2 regions of the Arthrobacter sp. TMS2-4 genome follow, and region 2 is predicted to be linked to the other one. Evidence: predicted binding sites of a transcription regulator. Region 2 holds the regulator's gene; the other holds the start of a gene.

Region 1 (6,953 bases), on a different contig from region 2:
CTTTCGAGAGGTTCCGGAGATTCCACGCTAGCCGTGCTCGCTGAACGGCGCGTGAACGCCCGCTGAAGGTCTCTCACCCGCACGGGGTCACAGGGTCCGCCAGCTCCCGCTCGTCAGGTGCGATCCCGCCTGGGGTCCCATGAGGAGCATCCCGCCGTCGACCACGAACGAGGCCCCGTTGACGTAGCTGGAAGCACCGGAGGCGAGGAAGGCCACGACGTCGGCGATCTCCTCCGGCGCGCCGGGCCGGCCGAGGGGGATGCCGGGACGGTCCATGTCGCGCGGGTCCTGATCCTGGGAGTCGTTCATGGGCGTGTTGATCTCGCCGGGCAGCACGGCGTTCGCGGTGATGCCCCGGTCCGCCAGTTCGAGCGCGATGGTCCGGATGAGGCCGCCGAGGCCGTGCTTGGAGGCGTCGTACGCGGCGGAGCCCACGCGGGGCTGCTCCTGGTGCACGCTGGTGACGGCGATGATGCGTCCGCCCCGGCCGCCGTCGAGCATGTGCTGCGCCGCGCGCTGCAGGCAGACGAAGGCGCCATCGAGGTTGGCACCCATGGTGCCGCGCCAGGTCTCCCAGTCCGTGTCCATGAACATGGTGCCGCCGTTGACTCCGGCGTTGTTGACGAAGACGTCGAGGCCGCCGAGCTCCTGCGCGAGGTGGTCGACGACGTCGCCGCAGGCCGGCGCGTCCGTGGTGTCGAGCCGCGCGACGGCGGCCTGAACGCCCTTCTCCCGCACGAGCCGCGCGGTCTCCTCGGCGCCCTCCTGGTCGGAGTGCCAGGTTACGCCGACGTCGCAGCCCGCCGCAGCGAGGGCGAGGGCCGTCGCGCGGCCGATGCCGGAATCGGAGCCGGTGACGATTGCTTTGCTCGGTGTGAAGTCCATGCCCCCCATCCTTCGCACCCGGCCCCCCGGCATGCAAGCGGAACTCCTCGAAGGACGCCGCGTACCCTCGGACAGGTGTCCGGGGGTACGCGCGGTGGGTGGTCCTACGCGTCGACGGCGCCCTGGGGTGTCGCATCGGAGGATGACGACCGCACCGGTTCGGCGGATTCCCCGCTGATCACTTCGATCTTGCGGGGCCTCGCGCGTTCGATGACGGGGATCGTCACGCTGAGCACGCCGTTCTCGTAGCGGGCGGCGATGCCCTCCGTGTCGACGCCCTGGCCGAGATTGAGCTGGCGCAGGAACGAGCCGCTCTCGCGCTCGCGGGTCAGCCACTTGACGCCCTCGGCGCTCCGCAGCGTGCGCTCGGCGCGGATGGTGAGGAGCTGGCCGTCGACGTCGATGTCGACGGATCCCGGGTCGATACCCGGGAGGTCCGCGGAGAGCACGTAGTGGTCCTTCTCACGGTAGAGGTCCATCGGCATGAGGCGCAGTCCGGGACGGCCCTCCAACAGGGCGCCGGTCACGCGGTCCAGTTCACGGAAAGGGTCGAATTTCATGGCCACGGGAAACAACTCCTTCGCTGATGCCACCTGTGGGTGGTTGGTTCGTCAGGGTTGAGCGCCCTCCGCTCAACTACGAAGAATGTTAGCACTCGGATGCGGCGAGTGCTAAGGGTTGGTGTTCGCCCAGAACGAACGCTCCGGGACGCAGAAAAGGCCCGTCCCGACATATCGGTACGAGCCTTTCCGTGGTGCTCTCACGAGCTGATTCCCAGTGCCTGCGCGGGGCCTCGATCCCCGGGCCTTCCGCGTGTGAAGCGGATGCTCTACCAGACTGAGCTACACAGGCAATTGGTTCTCCCATAGCTTAGGCCATCCGCGCCCCGTGCCAAATTCCCCCTACCTCCACCCCTGGCACGGCCGCGCCGGGCGGGAGTCCGGCGCCGTGCTGGCCATCGCGGTGCGGCCTCAGTAGCCTGAAGGAAAGCCTGCTGAGCGTTGTGGACGCCATCAGGCATCACCCCACGAAGGGACACCACCATGGACAACCAGGACATCCTCCAGCGCATCCAGACCCTCGTCCAGGAGGAGCACGACCTCCGTGACCAGCCCCAGGGTGCCGAAGCCGATCAGCAGGACCACGCGACCCGCCTCAAGCAGGTCGAGGAGGAACTCGACCAGTGCTGGGACCTGCTGCGCCGGCGCCGCGCGAAGGCCGACGCCGGAGAGGACCCGGCAGACGCCGACGCGCGCCCCGTCAGCCAGGTGGAGGGGTACCGCCAGTAATGGCCCTGCCGCTCGTACTGTTCGACGTCAACGAGACCCTCTCGGATCTGGGGCGGATGTCCCAGCACTTCGAGGAGGTGGGGGCTCCTCCACAACTCGCCGCGCTCTGGTTCGCCTCCGTGCTCCGTGACGGGTTCGCCCTCACGGCCGCCGGGCAGAACACGCCCTTCGGCGAGGTCGCCGAGGACGCGCTGCGCACGGTCCTCGCGGACCAGCCGCTCAACCGGGACCCCGGGGACGCGGTAGGCCACGTGATGACGAGCCTGCAGGCGCTGCCTGTCCACCCGGACGTCGCCGAGGGGATCCGGGCCCTGGCCGGCAGTGGCTTCGAGGTGGCAGCCCTCACCAACGGTGCCGCCGCGACCGCGGAAGGCCTCCTCGAGCGGGCAGGCGTGCGCGGAGATGTCGGCTCCGTCCTGTCCGTCGAGGATGCGCCGCGATGGAAGCCGGCCCCGGAGTCCTATGCCTACGCCCTCCAGGAGCTCCAGCGGGAGGCGGGCGACGTCGTGCTCGTCGCGGTCCACCCGTGGGACATCGACGGGGCCGCGCGTGCGGGTCTCCGCACGGTCTGGCTCAACCGCTCAGGCGCTCCCTACCCCGCCGTCATGACCCGCCCGGACCACGAGGTGTCGGCGATCACCGAGCTGCCCCGCCTCCTCGCAGGATGACCGCCCCACTGGGTGACCGACGCAGGTCCTGTCCGTCCGATGGACACGCTGCGGGCCGCGCAAGGCCCAGGGCGAGACATCTCTTGTCGCCGTCCGATCCGCTCCCGCGCTACGCTGGTCATTCTGGTGAGCCGGGAAGTCTGGTCGGCGCTCATACGAGCGAGCCCGATCCCAGGAACCCATGACTTCCCACGACACACCGTCCAGCCCGCCCGGAACGTCCCGCGGCGCAACGGTCTTCAGCCGGAGCAGCTACCCGGAACACCTGCGCATCTCCGGCATCCTGCGCAAGGAGACCGTCGGCGGAGGACTTCTCCTCGTCGCCACCGTGCTGGCCCTCATCCTCGCCAACACCGCCGCGGCGGACACCTACTTCGCCGTCCGCGACTTCCGGTTCGGCTACGAACCCTGGCACCTCGAGCTGAGCGTCGGCGCCTGGGCCGCGGACGGACTGCTCGCCATCTTCTTCTTCCTCGCCGGCCTCGAGCTGAAACGCGAGTTCGTCGCCGGTGACCTGCGCAAGTTCGACCGGGCGATCGTCCCCGTCGCCGCGGCGATCGGCGGCGTCGTCGTGCCGGCCCTGGTGTACGTCGCCATCACGCTGAATGCGGGCCCCGAGGCCCTGCGCGGCTGGGCCATCCCGACGGCGACGGACATCGCCTTCGCCGTGGCCGTCCTCGCCGTCGTCGGCTCCTCACTCCCCAGCTCGCTGCGCATCTTCCTGCTGACGCTCGCCGTCGTGGACGACCTCCTGGCCATCAGCATCATCGCGTTCTTCTACTCGGAGGACATCTCCGTCCCGCCGCTGCTGATCGCGCTCGTCCCGCTGGCGCTCTTCGCCTTCCTCGCGCAGCGCTTCCCCACCTTCTTCCAGCGCCGGGTCTGGGCTCCCTGGCTGATCCTGCTGCCGCTCGGCTTCGTGGTGTGGGCCCTGGTGCACGAATCAGGGGTGCACGCGACCGTCGCCGGCGTCCTGCTCGGCTTCGCGATCCCCGTCCTCCCGCACGGCGTGAAGGCCTCCGACCTGGACGACCCGGCAGAGCCCGTGGACATCGAGCCGGCCGACGGTCCGGCCAAGGCGCACGACGTGCAGCCCGACGGGCTGGCCGACACCCTCGAGCACCGCATCCGCCCGCTGTCCGCAGGCTTCGCCGTGCCGGTCTTCGCCTTCTTCTCAGCAGGAGTGGCCATCGGCGGCGTCGACGGACTCGTGAGTGCCGTCACCGATCCCATCGCCGTCGGCATCATGGTCGCCCTCGTCATCGGCAAGCCCGTCGGGATCCTGCTGGCCACCCTCGCCGTCACGAAGACCACGAAGGCGAACCTCGACCCCGATCTCACCTGGGTGGACATCATCGGCGTCGCCTTGCTGGCGGGCGTCGGGTTCACGGTGTCGCTGCTCATCAGCGAGCTCGGTTTCGGCCAGGGCACTCCGGAGGACGACCACGCGAAGGTCGCCATCCTCCTCGGATCCCTGATTGCCGCACTCGCCGCCGCCGCGCTGCTGCGCCTGCGGAACAAGCGGTACCGCGAGATCGAGGAGCAGGAGAAGATCGACGCCGATCACGACGGCATCCCCGACGTGTTCGAGCAGCGCTAAGTCAGGCGTTCGCGCGCCGCCACAGCCAGGACAGCGTCAGGGCGCCGGCACTGCGGCGGAAGCCGCTGCGCCCGGAGACGAGCTCGAGTACGGCCCAGAGGGCCAGGCACACGGCACTGGCCCGGCGCAGGCGCTCGCGGTTCTGCTCCTCGAGCGCCAGGAAGGACGCCGCGCCGAGCGCCGCCCATCCCAGGATGGGCGCGTTCGGCTTCTGGGCGACCGTCTGGCGGCCGAGGCTGTCGGTGAAGAATCCCATCACGCGCCCTTCTTCTTCGAGGAGCCGGAGTCCTTCGCGGACCCGGCCTTCTTCTCGCGGTTCTTCTCGACACTGCGCCGCAGGGCCTCCATGAGGTCCAGGACGTTGTCGCCGTCGTCGTCGCCCTTCGCGCCGCCGAACGTCTCCTCGGTGTCGAGGGTGTCGCCCTTCTCGATCTTCGCCTCGATCAGGGTGCGCAGCTGTACCTGGTACTCGTCGGTGAAATTCTCGGGGTCGAAGTCGGTGGAGAAGGAGTCGACGAGCGCAGCCGACATCTCCCTCTCCTTGGCCGAGATCCGTACTTTCTCCTCGAGGGACGGGAAGGACGCCTCGCGCACCTCGTCGTCCCACAGGAGCGTCTGGAGCATCAGGACGTCGCCCCGCACGCGCAGGGCGGCGAGGCGGCTCTTCTGGCGGAGTGAGAACTGTACGATCGCGGTGCGGTCCGTCTCCTCGAGCGTGCGCCGCAGCAGGACGTACGCCTTGGTCGAGGTGCTGTCGGGTTCCAGGAAGTAGGCGCGGTCGAGCATGATCGGGTCGATCTGGTCGCTCGGGACGAACTCGACCACCTCGATCTCCCTGCTCTTCTCGACCGGCAGGGCGGCGAAGTCCTCGTCCGTCAGCACCACGGTGTGCTCGCCGTCGTCGAACGCCTTGTCGATGTGCTTGAAGTCCACGATCTCGCCGCACACCTCGCAGCGCCGCTGGTAGCGGATGCGGCCGCCGTCCTTGTCGTGGACCTGGTGCAGGGAGATGTCGTGATCCTCGGTGGCGCTGTAGACCTTGACCGGCACGTTGACCAGGCCGAACGCTACGGCACCCTTCCAGATGGCTCTCATGGGTCCAGTGAACACCAGGCAGGCGCACCGGGCCAGAGCAAGCCCTCCGTCCACCCCTAGACTTGAGGGGTGACTTCCGAGACCGTAGAACCCATCGTCAGCAAGACCACCAGCGACGACGGCGGGACCGTGCTGCGCCTGGAGTTCCAGTTCGCCTTCCCGCCGACCGTCCTGTGGAAGCACCTCACCGAGGTCGACAAGCTGAAGTACTGGTTCCCGTGCGAGATGGAGTTCGAGCCGCGCAGGGACGAGGAGATCCTGTTCCGCTTCGCCGACCAGAAACCCCTTCGGGGGACAGTGCTGGAGGCCGAGCGGCCCTCGGTGCTGGCCTACACCTGGGAGCGGGACGCGCTGCGCTGGGAACTCACGCGGACCGCGGAGAACGGTACCCGGCTGGTGCTGTTCCTGACCCCGGGCAGCCCCCGCCATTCGGCCACCATGGCGGCCGGGTGGCACCTGACCATCGCGGGCCTGGACGACTTCCTGAACAAGCGCAGCCTCGGCCAGGACCCGGCGGTGTGGGACACCTACGTGGCCCGGTACCGCCGGCAGTTCGGGGACTGACTCCGGCAACGGCTCCATCGAGGCGTCCCTGAGGACCGGGACTGGAATACCGCGGGCATCCGGTCAAGACTGGGGGCATGGCCCCTCCCCGCTCCGCAGGGCAGCAGACCGTCACCGTCGACGGACACACGCTGCGCCTCTCCAGCCTGGACAAGGTGCTGTATCCCGCCACCGGCACCACCAAGGCGGACGTCCTCGGCTACTACGCGGCCGTGGCGCCACACCTCGTCCACCATGCGGCGCATCGTCCGGTGACGCGCAAGCGCTGGGTGCACGGGGTCGGCACACCCGAGCACCCGGGCCAGGTGTTCTTCCAGAAGAACATCGACGACAACGCGCCGGCCTGGGTTCCGCGGAACGCGATCAGGCACAAGGACCACACGAACGTCTACCCCATGGTCGACGATCTCGCCACGCTCACCTGGCTGGCGCAGATCGCCGCGCTCGAGATCCACGTGCCCCAGTGGCGTTTTGCGGCGGACGGCACCCAGGCCAACCCCGACCGCCTCGTCCTGGACCTCGACCCCGGCACTGGCGCGGGACTCGCGGAATGCGCCGCCGTGGCCCTGCTCGTCCGGCCCATCCTGCAGGGCATGGGCCTCGAGCCGTTCCCCGTCACGAGCGGTTCGAAGGGGATCCACCTCTACTGCGCCCTCGACGGCCGCCAGACCTCCGAGCAGGTCTCCGCCGTCGCCCACGAACTCGCGCGCGCGCTCGAGGCCGACCACCCGGACCTCGCGGTCAGCGACATGAAGAAGGCGCTCCGTCCCGGCAAGGTGCTCGTGGACTGGAGCCAGAACAGCGCCAACAAGACGACGGTGAGCCCCTACTCGCTGCGCGGGCGCTTCCAGC
Region 2 (6,953 bases):
CACCGTCATCGCGAACGCCGAAGGCGCCCGCACCACGCCGTCGATCGTCGCATTCTCCAAGTCCGGCGAAGTCCTGGTCGGCGAGATCGCCAAGCGCCAGGCCGTCAACAACATCGACCGCACCATCGCGTCGGTCAAGCGCCACATGGGCACCCAGTGGGATGTCGCCATCGACGACAAGAAGTACACGCCGCAGGAGATCTCCGCGCGTATCCTCCAGAAGCTCAAGACCGACGCCGAGAGCTACCTCGGCGAGAAGGTCACCGACGCCGTGATCACGGTGCCCGCTTACTTCAACGACGCCGAGCGCCAGGCCACCAAGGAGGCCGGCGAGGTCGCAGGACTGAAGGTGCTGCGCATCGTCAACGAGCCCACGGCCGCAGCCCTCGCGTACGGCCTCGACAAGGGCAAGGAAGACGAGCTGATCCTCGTGTTCGACCTCGGCGGCGGAACGTTCGACGTCTCCCTGCTGGAGGTCGGCAAGGACGAGGACGCCTTCTCCACCATCCAGGTCCGCTCGACCTCCGGTGACAACCGCCTCGGTGGCGACGACTGGGACCAGCGCGTCGTGGACTACCTCCTCTCGCAGGCCAAGGCCAAGGGCGCCGATCTGTCCAAGGACAAGATCGCGCTGCAGAGGCTCAAGGAAGCCGCCGAGCAGGCTAAGAAGGAGCTGTCCTCGGCGACCTCCACCAACATCTCCCTGCAGTACCTCTCCGTGACGCCGGACGGACCCGTCCACCTCGACGAGCACCTCTCCCGCGCCAAGTTCCAGGACCTCACCAAGGATCTGCTGGACCGCACGAAGAAGCCGTTCCACGACGTCATCACCGAAGCCGGTATCAAGGTGGCCGACATCGACCACATCGTCCTCGTCGGCGGTTCCACCCGCATGCCCGCGGTCAGCGAGCTCGTCAAGGAACTCGCCGGCGGCAAGGAGCCCAACAAGGGCGTCAACCCGGACGAGGTCGTGGCCGTCGGTGCCGCACTGCAGGCCGGTGTGCTGAAGGGCGAGCGCAAGGACGTCCTCCTCATCGACGTCACCCCGCTGTCCCTCGGTATCGAGACCAAGGGCGGCATGATGACCAAGCTCATCGAGCGCAACACGGCCATCCCCACCAAGCGCAGCGAGACCTTCACCACGGCGGACGACAACCAGCCGTCCGTGGCCATCCAGGTGTTCCAGGGCGAGCGCGAGTTCACCCGCGACAACAAGCCGCTGGGCACGTTCGAGCTGACCGGCATCGCGCCGGCGCCGCGCGGCGTCCCGCAGGTCGAGGTCACCTTCGACATCGACGCCAACGGCATCGTGCACGTGTCCGCCAAGGACAAGGGCACCGGCACCGAGCAGTCGATGACCATCACCGGTGGTTCCTCCCTCTCCAAGGAGGACATCGACCGCATGGTGCGGGAGGCCGAGGAGCACGCCGCCGAGGACAAGCAGCGCCGCGAGGCCGCCGACGTCCGCAACGGTGCCGAGCAGCTCGCCTACTCGGTGGACAAGCTGATCGCCGACAACGCGGACAAGCTGCCGGAAGAGGTCAGGACCGAGGTCCAGGCCGACGTCGACGCCCTCAAGAAGGCTCTCGAGACGCAGGACAACGACGACGAGGTGAAGGTGGCTTACGAGAAGCTGCAGGCGTCGCAGTCCAAGCTCGGTGAAGCGATCTACGCCTCGGCCCAGCAGGACGCCGGCCAGCCCGGTGCCGCCCCCGCCGACGACCAGCCGGCCTCCGCGGGCACCGACGAGGACATCGTCGACGCCGAAGTGGTCGACGAAGACACCAGCGAGAAGAAGTAACATGCCGCACCACGGAAATGAAGAAGAGCACCAGTCAGAGCCGGTGAACCCGTCCGACAGCCGGAACATCGACCCTGAGACAGGCGACGTCCGTGGGCAGCAGCAGGATGCCGGCGAGCCGGTCGCGGAGGAATCCGCGGCCGGTGCGCAGGACACGCCCGTAGCCGACGCCTCCGAGGGGGATGCACTGGCCCAGGCCGAGGCCATCCTGAACGAGGCCGGCGCCGAGGGCGAGACCAACCCGGCGGTGGACGTCGTCGCGGAACTCCGCACCGACCTGCTCCGCCTGCAGGCGGAGTACGTCAACTACCGGCGTCGGGTGGAGCGTGACCGGGACGTCGCCCGCGACCAGGCGGTCATCGGCGTCCTCAACTCGCTGATGCCCGTCCTCGACGACATCGACGCCGCGCGCCAGCACGGCGATCTCGCGGAGGGCCCGTTCGCGGCCATCGCGGGAAAGCTCGAGAACGTCCTGAAGGCGTACGAACTGGCCCGCATCGACGAAGTGGGTGTCGTGTTCGACCCGAACATCCACGAGGCACTCATGCAGCAGCCGAGCGCCGAGGTCCAGGCCGACAGCGTCAGCCAGATCCTCCGTGCGGGCTACCGCAAGGGCGAGCGCGTCCTCCGTGCCGCCCAGGTGATCGTGGCAGTGCCGGAGTAGTTGTACCCGCCGGGTGGGATGGTCTTCCCGGGCCAACGAAATTCCTGCGCTCGCAGAGCTCGCGAAGGAATATTAAAGGCCCTACGGAAGACCACCCCACCCGGTTCTCCCCGATGTGGCGGATACAGGAAGCTGTACCCCGACGCTTCGGGCCCCACACTTTCAGCAGTACCTAGGAAGGAGACACCAATTGGCCAGTCAGGATTGGGTCGACAAGGATTTCTACAAGATCCTCGGTGTCTCCAAGGACGCGTCCGGTGACGAGATCAAGAAGGCGTACCGGAAGCTCGCCCGCAAGCACCACCCTGACCAGAACCAGGGGGCCGCAGCGTCGGAGCGCACCTTCAAGGACGTGTCGGAGGCCTACTCCGTGCTGTCCGATCCCGAAGAGCGCCAGCAGTACGACGCCATCCGCGCGATGGGCGGCGGCGCGCGCTTCTCGGCGGGTGGAGCGGGCGGCGGCGCCGGCGGCAACGCCGGCTTCGAGGACGTCTTCGGCAACCTCTTCGGCCAGGGTGCGGGAAGCCGCCAGCGTACCGGCTTCTCCAACAGCAACCTGCCCCCCGAGTTCGCCGACCTGTTCGGCGGCGGCGGGGGCATGGGCGGCGGTGGCTTCCCGGGCGGATTCCAGTCCACCCGCCCGCAGAAGGGCGCCGACCGCACGGCGAGCACGTCCATCTCCTTCGCCGGTGCCATCAACGGCACGACGATCGGACTGCGCGAGCCCTCCGGGGAGCAGATCGACGTCCGCATCCCCGCGGGCATCCGTGACGGCCAGAAAGTCCGCGTCAAGGGCAAGGGCCAGCCGGGCCAGGCCGGCCCTGGTGATCTCATGGTCAGCGTCAGCGTGAAGGAGCACCCGCTCTTCAAGCGCGACGGCGACAACATCCGCGTCCACGTGCCCGTCAGCTTCCCGGAGGCTGCGCTCGGTGCCGAGATCCAGGTCCCGACGCTCTCCGGTGAGATGGTCACCATGCGGGTGCCCGCCGGCACGCCGTCCGGCAGGACGCTCCGGCTCAAGGGCCGGGGTGTGAAGACGTCGAAGGCGACCGGCGACCTGCTCGTGACCGTCGACGTCGTCGTTCCGCAGAACCTGTCCAAGGAGGCCCAGGCCGCCGTGGAGACCTTCCGCGCGGCCACGAAGGACGCGGATCCCCGCGCCGGTCTTGCCGCGAAGGCGCGCCTGTAGCAGCACGCTCGAGCAGGACCCGGGAGCATCGGTAACGGAAGGAGGGCTGCCCGCAATGGACCACACCCTGCCCATCTACGTCATCTCGGTGGCCGCCGAGCTCGCCGACATGCATCCGCAGACCCTCCGCCAGTACGACCGCCTCGGCCTCGTCACGCCGAGCCGGGCGCCGGGCCGTGCGCGGCGCTACTCGCAGAAGGACGTCAGCACCCTCCGCCAGGTCCAGCGACTCTCGCAGGAGGGCGTGTCGCTCGAGGGCATCCGGAGGATCCTCGACCTCGAGAACCAGGTTGCTGCCCTGCAGTCCCGCGTCGTGGAACTGTCCGCCGAACTGGCGGCCCGCCGGGTCCAGGCGGAGTCGAGCCGGGTGTTCGCCGCCGGGCTCGCGGGGGACGTCGTCACCCTCGCCCGCGGGCAGCGCCCGCGGCCCCGCAGTCAGGCCCTCATGGTGTGGCGTCCCGAACCGGCCCGCACCGCGTACAACCGGCCCCCCTACACCTAGGCGCCCGACCGCACCGCCGGTCCCGCCCCGGTGGAGCCGCGGACCACCAGGTCCGACTGGAACAGGATCTCCGTGCGCGTGGTGCGGTCCCCGTCCAGTTCCGTGACCAGGGCGTGGACGGCCGCCTCGGCCATCGCCGCCACGTTCTGCCGCAGCGTCGTCAGCGGAGGATCGGTGAAGGCCATGAGCGGCGAGTCGTCGAACCCGACCACCGAGATGTCCTCCGGCACCCGGAGGCCCCGGGTCTGTGCGGCGCGTACGGCCCCGAGGGCCATGACGTCCGAAGCGCAGACGATTCCTGTGTGTCCCGAATCGATGAGCTCGTTGGCCGCACTCTGTCCGCCCTCGATACTGAACATGCTCGTCGCGATGTGCGGTCCGGCGTCGTCCTCCCCGAGGAACTGGAGAAGCCCGGAGTGGAAGCCCTCCAGCTTTCGTCGGCTCGGGATGAACCGGTCGGGGCCGGACGCGAAGCCGACGCGCTGATGGCCCTGTGCCACGAGGTGCCGGACGGCCGTGCGGATGGCCGTGGCGTCGTCGTTCGAGACGGACGGTGCGTCGATCTCGGGCCTGGCGCCGTTGACGAGGACGAACGGCACGCGGCCGCGCAGGCGACGATAGCGCTCCATGCTCGCCCGGCCGTCGGAGTGGGCGGCGCAGACGAAGATGATCCCGCTCACGCCCTGATCCAGCATGAGGGCGACGTACTCGTCCTCGGTGATGCCGCCACCCGGCAGGGTGCACAGGGCAGGAATGTAGTCGTTCGGCGCCAGGAGTGCGGCGATCGCGCCGGCGAACGCCGGGAAGATCGGATTCACGAGATCCGGGACGACGACGCCGATCTGCCCCTTGGAGCGTCCGGCCGTCCGGGACGGCCGCTCGTAGCCCAGGCTGTCCATCGCCGCGAGGACGGCTTCCCGGGTCTCCTGGGAGGCGCCGCCCTTGCCGTTCAGGACCCGCGACACCGTGGGGACGCTGACGCCGGCGGTGCGGGCGACGTCGTCCAGGCGCGGCCGCTCGTTACGCTTGCCGGGAGTCATGGCCCCAATCTAGCGCAGCCCCCGGTCCGGTTGGAAAGATTGCGTGAAAGTTTTGTAAATTCCTTGACGATGGCCGCGTGCCCTCCTTAGGGTCGGGATATCCACCCCCCGTCCGGCCTGCAGCGACGCATGCCGGGGAAGGACCACCATGACCCTGAACAGCTTGGACACGGGCCGGACCGGCGGGAGACCAGCGCTGCGGCGCCGCTCCCGACTGGCCGCCGTCGTCCTGACCGCCCCGCTCCTCGCGACCTTCATGCCGGCGCCCGCGCTGGCCGACCACACGACCCCGCCGGGCACGGTGGCGCTGGTCGGCTCCCTGCAGGCGGAACTCGGCTGCCCCGACGACTGGCAGCCGGAGTGCGCCGCCACGACGCTCGTCCCCGTGGACGGCTCTCCGGACACGTGGTCGGCGACCTTCGACGTCCCCGCCGGAGCCTACGAGTACAAGGTGGCGCTCAACGGGTCCTGGGGTGAGAACTACGGCGCCGACGGCGCTGCCGGTGGCGCGAACCTGGCGCTCCAGGCCCCGGGCGGCCCCGTGACCTTCACGTACAACCACCGCACGCACGTCATCTCGAGCGACGCGCCCAGTGCGCCGACGGGGTCGACGGCGGCGCACTGGCTGACGGCAGACACCCTCGCCTGGGGTGCGGACGTGCCCGCCGACGCCCGCTTCCGGCTCTACTCCGCTCCGGAGGGCGGGCTCGCCGCCGCCGACGACGCCGTCACGGGCGGCACCTACATCGACCTCGACCGCGGCGGCGACGCCCTGCCCGCGGATCTCGCGGCCCGCTACCCGCATCTGGCGGAGCTGCCGACCGTGACCCTCGGCACGAAGGACGCGCGGACGGCTGGGGACCTGCTGAAGGGGCAACTGCTCCTGGCCGCCGTCTCGCCGGAGGGAGACCTCCTCGCATCCACGGGCGTCCAGGTGCCCGGCGTGCTCGACGACCTGTACGCGAGCGCGGCACGCCAGGAGCTCGGCCTCAGCTGGAAGGGTAAGAAGCCCGAGCTTCAGCTCTGGGCCCCCACGGCGCGCAGCGTGTCCGTGCAGGTCTTCCGCGACGGCTCCGGCGGGGACCCGATCGCCACCCGCCCCCTGCGCGCGGGCAAGGACGGCGTGTGGAGCATCAAGGGCGAGAAGGACTGGAACGGTGCGTACTACCTCTACGACGTCGAGGTCTTCGTCCCCGAGACCGGCGCCGTCGAGCACAACCTCGTGACCGACCCCTACAGCGTCGGGCTCTCCACGAACTCGGAGCGTTCGCTGATCGTGGACCTCGCCGATCCGGCACTCATGCCGTCGTCGTGGTCGGCCCTGCCGAAACCGGCGCTCGAGCGACCGGAGGAGCTGTCCGTCTACGAACTCCACGTGCGCGATTTCTCGGTCTCCGACACCACCGTGCCCGAAGCGGAGCGCGGCACCTACGCCGCGTTCAGCAGGACGGACAGTGCCGGCATGCAGCGGCTCTCGGAGCTGGCGGACAGCGGGCTCAACGCCGTCCACCTCCTGCCCGTGAACGACATCGGCACCATCGAGGAGGACCGGGCGCAGCAGGCCGAACCCGCGTGCGACCTCGAGGCGTTCGCCCCCGACAGCACCGAACAGCAGCAGTGCGTCAGCGCGGTCGCGGGCCGGGACGGCTTCAACTGGGGCTACGATCCGCTGCACTACACGACACCCGAGGGCTCCTACTCGACGAATCCCGGGGACGCCACGCGCATCCGCGAGTTCCGGGGGATGGTCGCCTCGC

The links. Region 2 encodes HspR, which represses chaperone genes until heat shock. Its sites were predicted from a motif close to AAGTTGAGTCNNNNNGACTCAACTT; they were not measured.
Region 1: the regulator HspR is predicted to act here: its motif matches at 1,500-1,524, upstream of ACX80F_RS06255 (Hsp20/alpha crystallin family protein).

What each region holds. Positions count from the first base shown of each region.
Region 1 covers NZ_JBTNDI010000003.1:157,280-164,232, forward strand. Annotated here, with positions in the region: gene ACX80F_RS06250 (SDR family oxidoreductase) at 88-894, opposite strand; gene ACX80F_RS06255 (Hsp20/alpha crystallin family protein) at 990-1,445, opposite strand; tRNA gene ACX80F_RS06260 (tRNA-Val) at 1,664-1,737, opposite strand; gene ACX80F_RS06265 (DUF2630 family protein) at 1,929-2,174, shown strand; gene ACX80F_RS06270 (haloacid dehalogenase type II) at 2,174-2,842, shown strand; gene nhaA (Na+/H+ antiporter NhaA) at 3,024-4,442, shown strand; gene ACX80F_RS06280 (hypothetical protein) at 4,444-4,698, opposite strand; gene ku (non-homologous end joining protein Ku) at 4,698-5,537, opposite strand; gene ACX80F_RS06290 (SRPBCC domain-containing protein) at 5,607-6,101, shown strand; gene ACX80F_RS06295 (ATP-dependent DNA ligase) at 6,179-6,953, shown strand, end outside.
Region 2 covers NZ_JBTNDI010000011.1:19,160-26,112, forward strand. Annotated here, with positions in the region: gene dnaK (molecular chaperone DnaK) at 1-1,801, shown strand, start outside; gene ACX80F_RS13340 (nucleotide exchange factor GrpE) at 1,803-2,465, shown strand; gene ACX80F_RS13345 (DnaJ C-terminal domain-containing protein) at 2,656-3,654, shown strand; gene ACX80F_RS13350 (heat shock protein transcriptional repressor HspR) at 3,710-4,156, shown strand; gene ACX80F_RS13355 (LacI family DNA-binding transcriptional regulator) at 4,153-5,196, opposite strand; gene pulA (pullulanase-type alpha-1,6-glucosidase) at 5,345-6,953, shown strand, end outside.